DNA from 2 places in the Cupriavidus alkaliphilus genome. Region 2 is predicted to be linked to the other one. Evidence: riboswitches for the same ligand, from Rfam matches in the RefSeq annotation. Region 2 holds a riboswitch; the other holds the start of a gene.
The links. A riboswitch is a leader RNA that binds a small molecule or an ion and turns the genes downstream of it on or off. The one in region 2 is predicted to bind glycine.
Positions count from the first base shown of each region.

Region 1: it holds a riboswitch for glycine, as region 2 does, so the genes downstream of both, gcvT (glycine cleavage system aminomethyltransferase GcvT) here and FHX60_RS18745 (D-amino acid dehydrogenase) in region 2, are expected to answer to the same signal.

Region 1 is NZ_JACHWE010000010.1:46,508-49,911, reverse strand. It holds gene FHX60_RS25155 (UvrD-helicase domain-containing protein) at 1-664, opposite strand, end outside; gene FHX60_RS25150 (YMGG-like glycine zipper-containing protein) at 937-1,164, shown strand; glycine riboswitch at 1,241-1,328, shown strand; glycine riboswitch at 1,350-1,473, shown strand; gene gcvT (glycine cleavage system aminomethyltransferase GcvT) at 1,569-2,696, shown strand; gene gcvH (glycine cleavage system protein GcvH) at 2,796-3,176, shown strand; gene gcvP (aminomethyl-transferring glycine dehydrogenase) at 3,277-3,404, shown strand, end outside.
Region 2 is NZ_JACHWE010000005.1:244,242-247,645, forward strand. It holds gene FHX60_RS18740 (DUF1484 family protein) at 1-3, opposite strand, end outside; gene FHX60_RS18745 (D-amino acid dehydrogenase) at 390-1,658, opposite strand; glycine riboswitch at 1,716-1,835, opposite strand; glycine riboswitch at 1,836-1,934, opposite strand; gene FHX60_RS18750 (TonB-dependent receptor) at 2,171-3,404, shown strand, end outside.

The DNA of each region.
Region 1 (3,404 bases), on a different contig from region 2:
CGTCGACCAGGAAGTAGCGCAACCGGTTCTGCCACTTGAGTTGTACCGCTTCATTGCGCGCGAACAGTTCCGCCGGCAGGCGGATCAAATCGTCGAAATCCACCGCCTGGTAAGCGTTCAGCGTGGCGACGTAGTTGCGGTAGACCAGCGCGGCCTGGTGCTCGTCTGCATTGGCGGCCTGCGCGATCGCGGCCTCGGGGTCGACCATGCCGTTCTTCCACAGCGAGATGGTGCTTTGCACGCCGCGGATCAGCTTTTTGTCGGTGGTGCCCAGCTGCTCCTGGATTAGGCCGAAGCAGTCGTCCGAATCCATGATCGAGAACTGCGGCTTCAGGCCGACGTGCTCGGCTTCCATGCGCAGGATCTGCACCCCCAGCGAGTGGAAGGTACAGACCGTCAGCTGCTTGAGCGGGATGCGCTTGCCCTCGCGCGTAGTCTTGCCTTCCATCAGCTTGCCGATGCGCTCCTGCATTTCCTTGGCCGCCTTGTTGGTAAACGTGACGGCGGCGATATGGCGCGGCTCGAAGCCCTTGTCCTCGATCAGATGCGCGATCTTCTGCGTGATCACCCGGGTCTTGCCGGAGCCCGCGCCGGCCAGCACCAGGCAAGGCCCGTCCAGGTAGCGGACGGCTTCGGATTGGGCGGGGTTCAGGCCATGGGTCATGCGGGGCGGGCGTTCGGGGGCGGCGGCGGAATCGGCGGAAGACGGCGGGCTTTGCCAGCGCCCCGGCAATGGAGGGCGGCAAAGCTGGCGATGTTAACACGCTCGCCGCGGCGGGTCAGTCAGCGCCATGCGCAACCGCAGGCCCGGCTGTGTCATCGGCGTAACACTTCGTAAAGAACGGAGCCAATGGCATAACGCGACACTCTAACCAGTGTGTCCCCCGGTCCGCCGGATCGCTTGGGCATGCACAAATCATCACATCGGAGCCAACAATGAAAACCATGCAAACTTTGACCAAGGTGACCCTGATCGGCATGACGGTCGCGGCCTTTGCCGGTTGCGCGGACATGACCCCGAAACAACGTAACACCGCCATCGGCGCCGGTGCCGGCGCGGTGGGCGGCGCCGTCCTGACCGACGGCAGCGCGCTGGGTACGCTGGGTGGCGCGGCCGTTGGCGGCGTGATCGGCAACGTCGTCACCGACGACAAGAAGAAGTAAGGCCACACCGCGCAGCGGTAGGTACGGCGGGCCTCTGCCGTGGTTTGACAAAGGCCGGGGCCTCCCGTACATTGCGCGCATCCGACCGGGAGAGCGCGCATCGCCTGCGCCGCCGAAGGGGTATCACCCGAAAACTCTCAGGCACCACGGACCGGTCGGATCGGCATGCAACATGCACACGATGCATGCCGCACTCTGGAGAGCGGCACCCGCCATTCGTGGCGAGCGTGCCCACCGAAGGGGCGCGCGAGGAAGGGATCATGGGATCCGCCTCGTAATCTCTCAGGTATCGAGGACAGAGGGGTCATCCGCCGCAGCGGATCGCTTGCCATCTTGGCGTAGCGAAGGTTGCGGCGGATGACCCTTTTTTGTTTTCGCCAACCGAGACTGCCCCCGAGGATTCCATGACGCTCCAGGCCACGCCCCTCAACGCTATCCACCGCGCCCTCGGCGCCCGCATGGTCGACTTCGGCGGCTGGGACATGCCGGTCAACTATGGCTCGCAGATTGAAGAGCACAACGCCGTGCGCAGCGACGCCGGCATGTTCGACGTCTCGCACATGTGCGTGGTCGATCTCGCCGGTGCCAATACCCGCAGCTTCCTGCGCGGCCTGCTGGCCAACAACGTCGACAAGCTGCAGACCCCCGGCAAGGCACTCTATTCCTGCATGCTCGACGAAAACGGCGGTGTCATCGATGACCTGATCGTCTATTTCTTCGCCGAGGACCGTTTCCGCCTGGTGGTCAACGCCGGCACCGCGGTGGGCGATATCGACTGGATCCGCGCCCGCAACGACGCCACCGGCAGCGGCGTGACCATCACGCCGCGCCGCGAGGACGTTGCGCCCGCGGGCGTGCAGCCGCTGGCGATCGTCGCGGTGCAAGGGCCCAACGCCCGCGCCAAGGTGTGGAGCACCTTCCCGTCGACCCAGCCTTCCGATGCGCTCAAGCCGTTCAACGCCGTGGTGGTGCAGGACCCCGCCCTCGGCGAAGTGATGGTGGCGCGCACCGGCTACACCGGCGAAGACGGCTTCGAGCTGGTGGTGCCGGCCGCCAGCGTCGCCGGGCTGTGGGAAAAACTGAATGCCGCGGGCGTGCGCCCGGCCGGCCTGGGCGCGCGCGACACGCTGCGCCTGGAAGCCGGCATGAACCTGTACGGCCAGGACATGGATATCAAGGTCTCGCCGCTGGACGCGGGCCTGGCGTGGACCGTCGACCTGCAGAGCGAGCGCGACTTCACCGGCAAGGCGGCGCTGGCTGCGGCCGGTTCGCGCCAGCAGTTCCTCGGCCTGATCCTGCGTGACAAAGGCGGCGTGCTGCGCGCCCATCAGAAGGTCATCACCCCAGCCGGTGACGGTGAAATCACCAGCGGCACCTTCAGCCCCTCGCTGTCGCAATCGATCGCTTTCGCGCGCCTGCCCCACGGCGTGAACGTGGGCGACACCGTGCAGGTCGAGATCCGCGACCGCAAACTCAACGCGACTGTGGTTAAACTGCCGTTTGTGCGTCATGGCAAGGCACTCGTGAGCTAAGGGAAAGCCCCGCTCACCAACGGTCGCCCTCGCCTGCCGGCAGCGTTGCCGGGCAGGCATCACCCAAACAAGAAACAGATCTGAATCCGGAGAACCTTCATGAATTTCCCCGCTGACCTCAAGTACACCGAGTCGCATGAGTGGGTGCGCGTCGAAGCCGATGGCACGCTCACCATCGGCATCACCGACCACGCCCAGGACGCGCTGGGCGACATCGTCTTCCTGGAACTGCCCGAGGTGGGCAAGTCGGTCGGTGCCGGCGACGCGCTGGCCGTGGTGGAATCGGTGAAGGCCGCGTCCGACATCTACGCACCCGTGGCCGGCGAAGTGATCGCCGTCAACGAAGCCGCCACCGCGGCGCCGGAAAGCGTCAACGCCGACGCCTTCGATGCGTGGCTGTTCAAGCTCAAGCCGGCCAACGGCGACGACGTCAACGGCCTGATGTCGGCCGACGCCTACAAGGCCAGCGTCGGCGCCTGATCGCCCGCCGGTCCCGCGCCAAGGGACCGGCACCCCGCATTCGCGGCGCCGCGGCACGGCTGACCACCTGCCGCCGGCGCCCCCCACGAGGTTCTTGCCCATGAACGCCCCGCTGCCCACCCCGCTGTCCATGAACGCCGCCCAAGCAAACCGGCCCACGCTGGCCGAACTGGAGGCGCGCGACGCCTTCGCCGCCCGCCATATCGGCCCCGATACCCCCGAACAGCA
Region 2 (3,404 bases):
CATTGATTCCCCACTAGTAAAAGCGCGCCACTCATTTCCACATGAGGGCGGCGGGCCAGACGGCGAGGGTGGAAAGCCGGTCTGAGGTGGGGAACCGGTCAGCCTTGCGGCCGCCTCGCCCGGCCCGCCAGGGAGCCAGCTTGGTTCGTGCGAACACACAGGCGTTGCCCGCTACAAGCGCAACGCATGTCCACCTCACACATCCGGGCTTTCCACACCCGATCATCGGTTGGTCCGATGACGCCACCAGTATTTCTTGTCGGTACCGGGGAATCGATGAGAGATGTCGCATTTCCAGGGGCGCGCGAAGTTTGGATCCGGGCAACGGATTCAGAAATCGCTGACTCTTGAAAATGCGCGTGCGGGCTGAGCCCTTCACCTCCGCAGCATCAGGCCCGCACCGGCGTCAGGGCCGCGCCAGGCACCATCGCCGGGGCGCTTCCCAGTGCCTGGTCCACAATCCCCGCCACCATGTCCGCCGTCACCGCCGACAAAGTCCACCCCAGGTGCCCGTGGCCGGTGTTGTAGAAGATGCAGGCCGCGCGTCCGCGTCCTACGCGCGGCAGCATGTCGGGCATCATCGGCCGCAGTCCGGCCCATGGCACCACGCTGCGCGTGCTGACGCCCGGGAAGCACTGCTGCACCCAGTCCACCAGCGGGCGGATGCGGTCGGCGCGGATATCGCGGTTGGTGCCGTTGAACTCGGCGGTGCCGGCAACGCGGAAGCGGTCGTCGCCCAGGCGGCTGGTGACCAGCTTGGTTTCGTCGTCGAGCAGGCTGACCACCGGTGCCGCGGCGCGGCTGGCTTCATCGGTCAGGTTGACCGTGATCGAATAGCCCTTGACCGGATAGATGTTGACGCGGTCGCCCAGCGCGGCGGCCAGTGCGCGGCTGGCGGTGCCGGCGCAGATCACGGCGCCGTCGAAGGTGGAACTGGTGCTGTCGTTGCCATCCTGCACGGTGATGGTGGCGCGCCGGCCGTCGGTCTTGACCGCGCGCACGTCCTGGCCATACAGGCAGCGCACGCCCAGGCGTGCGGCGGCGGCGGCCAGGCCGCTGGTGAACTTGTGGATGTCGCCGGTGGCATCGCTCTCGGTGAAGTAGCCGCCGTAGTAGGAACCCGCCAGCGTCGGCTCGATCGCGCGCATCTCCTGCGGCGTCACCGCGCGCCGCTCCAGGCCGCCTTGCGCCAGCAGCGCGGAGACCCGGCCGGCATGCTCGAAGCCGGCGCGGTCGCGATAGATATGGAGGATGCCGGCGCGCTTCAGGTCGAAGTCGATGCCTTCCTGCGCCGCCCACGCAAACAGGTGCTCGCGCGCGGCGATGGCAAGGCGTGCGGTTTCGATGGTGTTGCGGCGGTAGTGGGGAATCGACGCGATGAACTCGGCGAACCACGACAGCTTGTGCCAGCTGGGCCGGGGATTGACCAGCAGCGGCGCATCGTTGCGCAGCATCCACTTCATCCCTTTGACGATGGTGGACCAGTGGGTCCAGACCTCGGCGTTGGAGGCGGAGAGCTGTCCGCCGTTGGCGAACGAGGTCTCCATGGCGGCATAGCGGTGCCGTTCGAACAGGGTGACGGAGAATCCGCGCCGGGCCAGCGCGTAGGCCGTGGTGACACCGGTGATGCCACCGCCGATGACAGCGATTGTCTTCATGATCTGCAGGATCCAGGAACGTCGAAGGGTAGGAGTCCGCACGCAATATGCGTGGAGGACGCCCCCTCTGTTCTGGACCTGAGAGATTCACGACGCCTCGCCGCGGGGGGCGGGCACGCTTGCTCCTTCGGTATGCCGGGCGGACGATGGCGTCCGGCATTCTTCAGAGTGCACTGACGGGTGATGCCGGTCCTTTTGCCTGAGAGTTTCCGGGGCGGTTGCTCCTTCGGCGCCGTGCGCGGCGGGCGCCGCGACAGTCTCTCCCTGCATCACGCTGGCTGGAGGCCAGTCGGGGCAATGTAGTGACATGGCCGTGTATTGGGTATACGGGTTAACGCTGATATTGCCGGCGGCCCGCGTCGCTATGTCGCATCGGCGCGGCTGCCCTCGGCCCATAAAATGTCAGCGCTCGCTATCTCGGACGTGTGGCGGAGGTGCGGCGGAGGCGCGGGAGGTGCGCCTCATGCTGCGCAGGACAGCGAGCCAAAAAAAGACGACAACAAGGTTTTCCAGTGAAGAAGAATCGCATTGCGCTGGCCGTTTCGGCAGTGCTGATGGGCCCCGCCGTGGCCGCCGCGCAGGCGGTGGAGGCGCCCGCGCCGCTGCAGGAGGTGGTGGTATCGGCCAGCCCCGAACGCGGCGAGACGCCGGCGATCCCGCCCAACACGCCGTCGCCGGCCTACGGCATCCGCAGTGCCCGCATGGCCGACTTCAACGTGGTCAATACGGAAGACGCCCTCAAATACGCGCCCAACCTCGCCGTGCGCAAGCGCTTTATCGGCGATATGAATTCGATCATCTCGGTGCGCAGCACCAGTTCGCGCCAGTCGGCGCGGGGGCTGGTCTATGCGGACGGCCTGCTGCTGTCCAACCTGCTGGGCTCGGACTTCAGCTTTCCGCCGCGCTGGTCGCTGGTCAATGCCGCCGAGATCGAGCGCATGGACGTGCTGTACGGCCCGTATTCGGCGCTGTATCCCGGCAATTCGCTGGGCGCGACGGTGCTGATCACCACGCGCACGCCGGAGAAGTTCGAGGGCGACGCCAGCGTGCAGTGGTTCACCCAGCGCTTCAACCTGTACGGCACCCACGATAACTTCAACGGGGTGCATGCCAACGCCTATGTGGGCGACCGCGTCGGCGCGTTCTCTTGGCTGGTCAGCGTGGACCGGCAGGACAGCAAGAGCCAGCCGCTGAGCTTCTATACCGCGTCGCGCTCGACGCGGCCCGCGGGCGCGGCGGACACGCCGGTTTCCGGCGCTTATTTGGACCGGGACCAGAGCGGGCGCGACCGCGTGGTGATGGGCGTGAACAGCGAGGGCGTCACGCACACCGTCCAGGACCAGCTCAAGCTCAAGCTCGGCTACGACATCACCAGCACGCTGCAGGCGCAGTTCACCGCCGCCTACTGGCAGCAGGACCGCTCCAACACCACCGGCAGCTACCTGCGCGATGCCAATGGCAACGTCGTGTCGGGCGGACCGGTGAACATCGGCGGCTACCAGTACGTGATTCCGGCCAACGCCTTTGCGCCCGGCAATGGCGAGGATGCGCGCTGGCTCTACGGCCTGTCGCTGCGCACGCGCAACCAGACCGGCTGGAATTTTTCCGGCGTGGCGTCGCTGTTCGATGTCAGCAAGGACGTGAGCCGCAGCGCCAACGCCGTCGGCAATGGGCCGGGCACGGTCACCTATGGCGACGGCACCGGCTGGCGCACGCTCGACCTGAAGGCCGACTACCGCCCGCAGC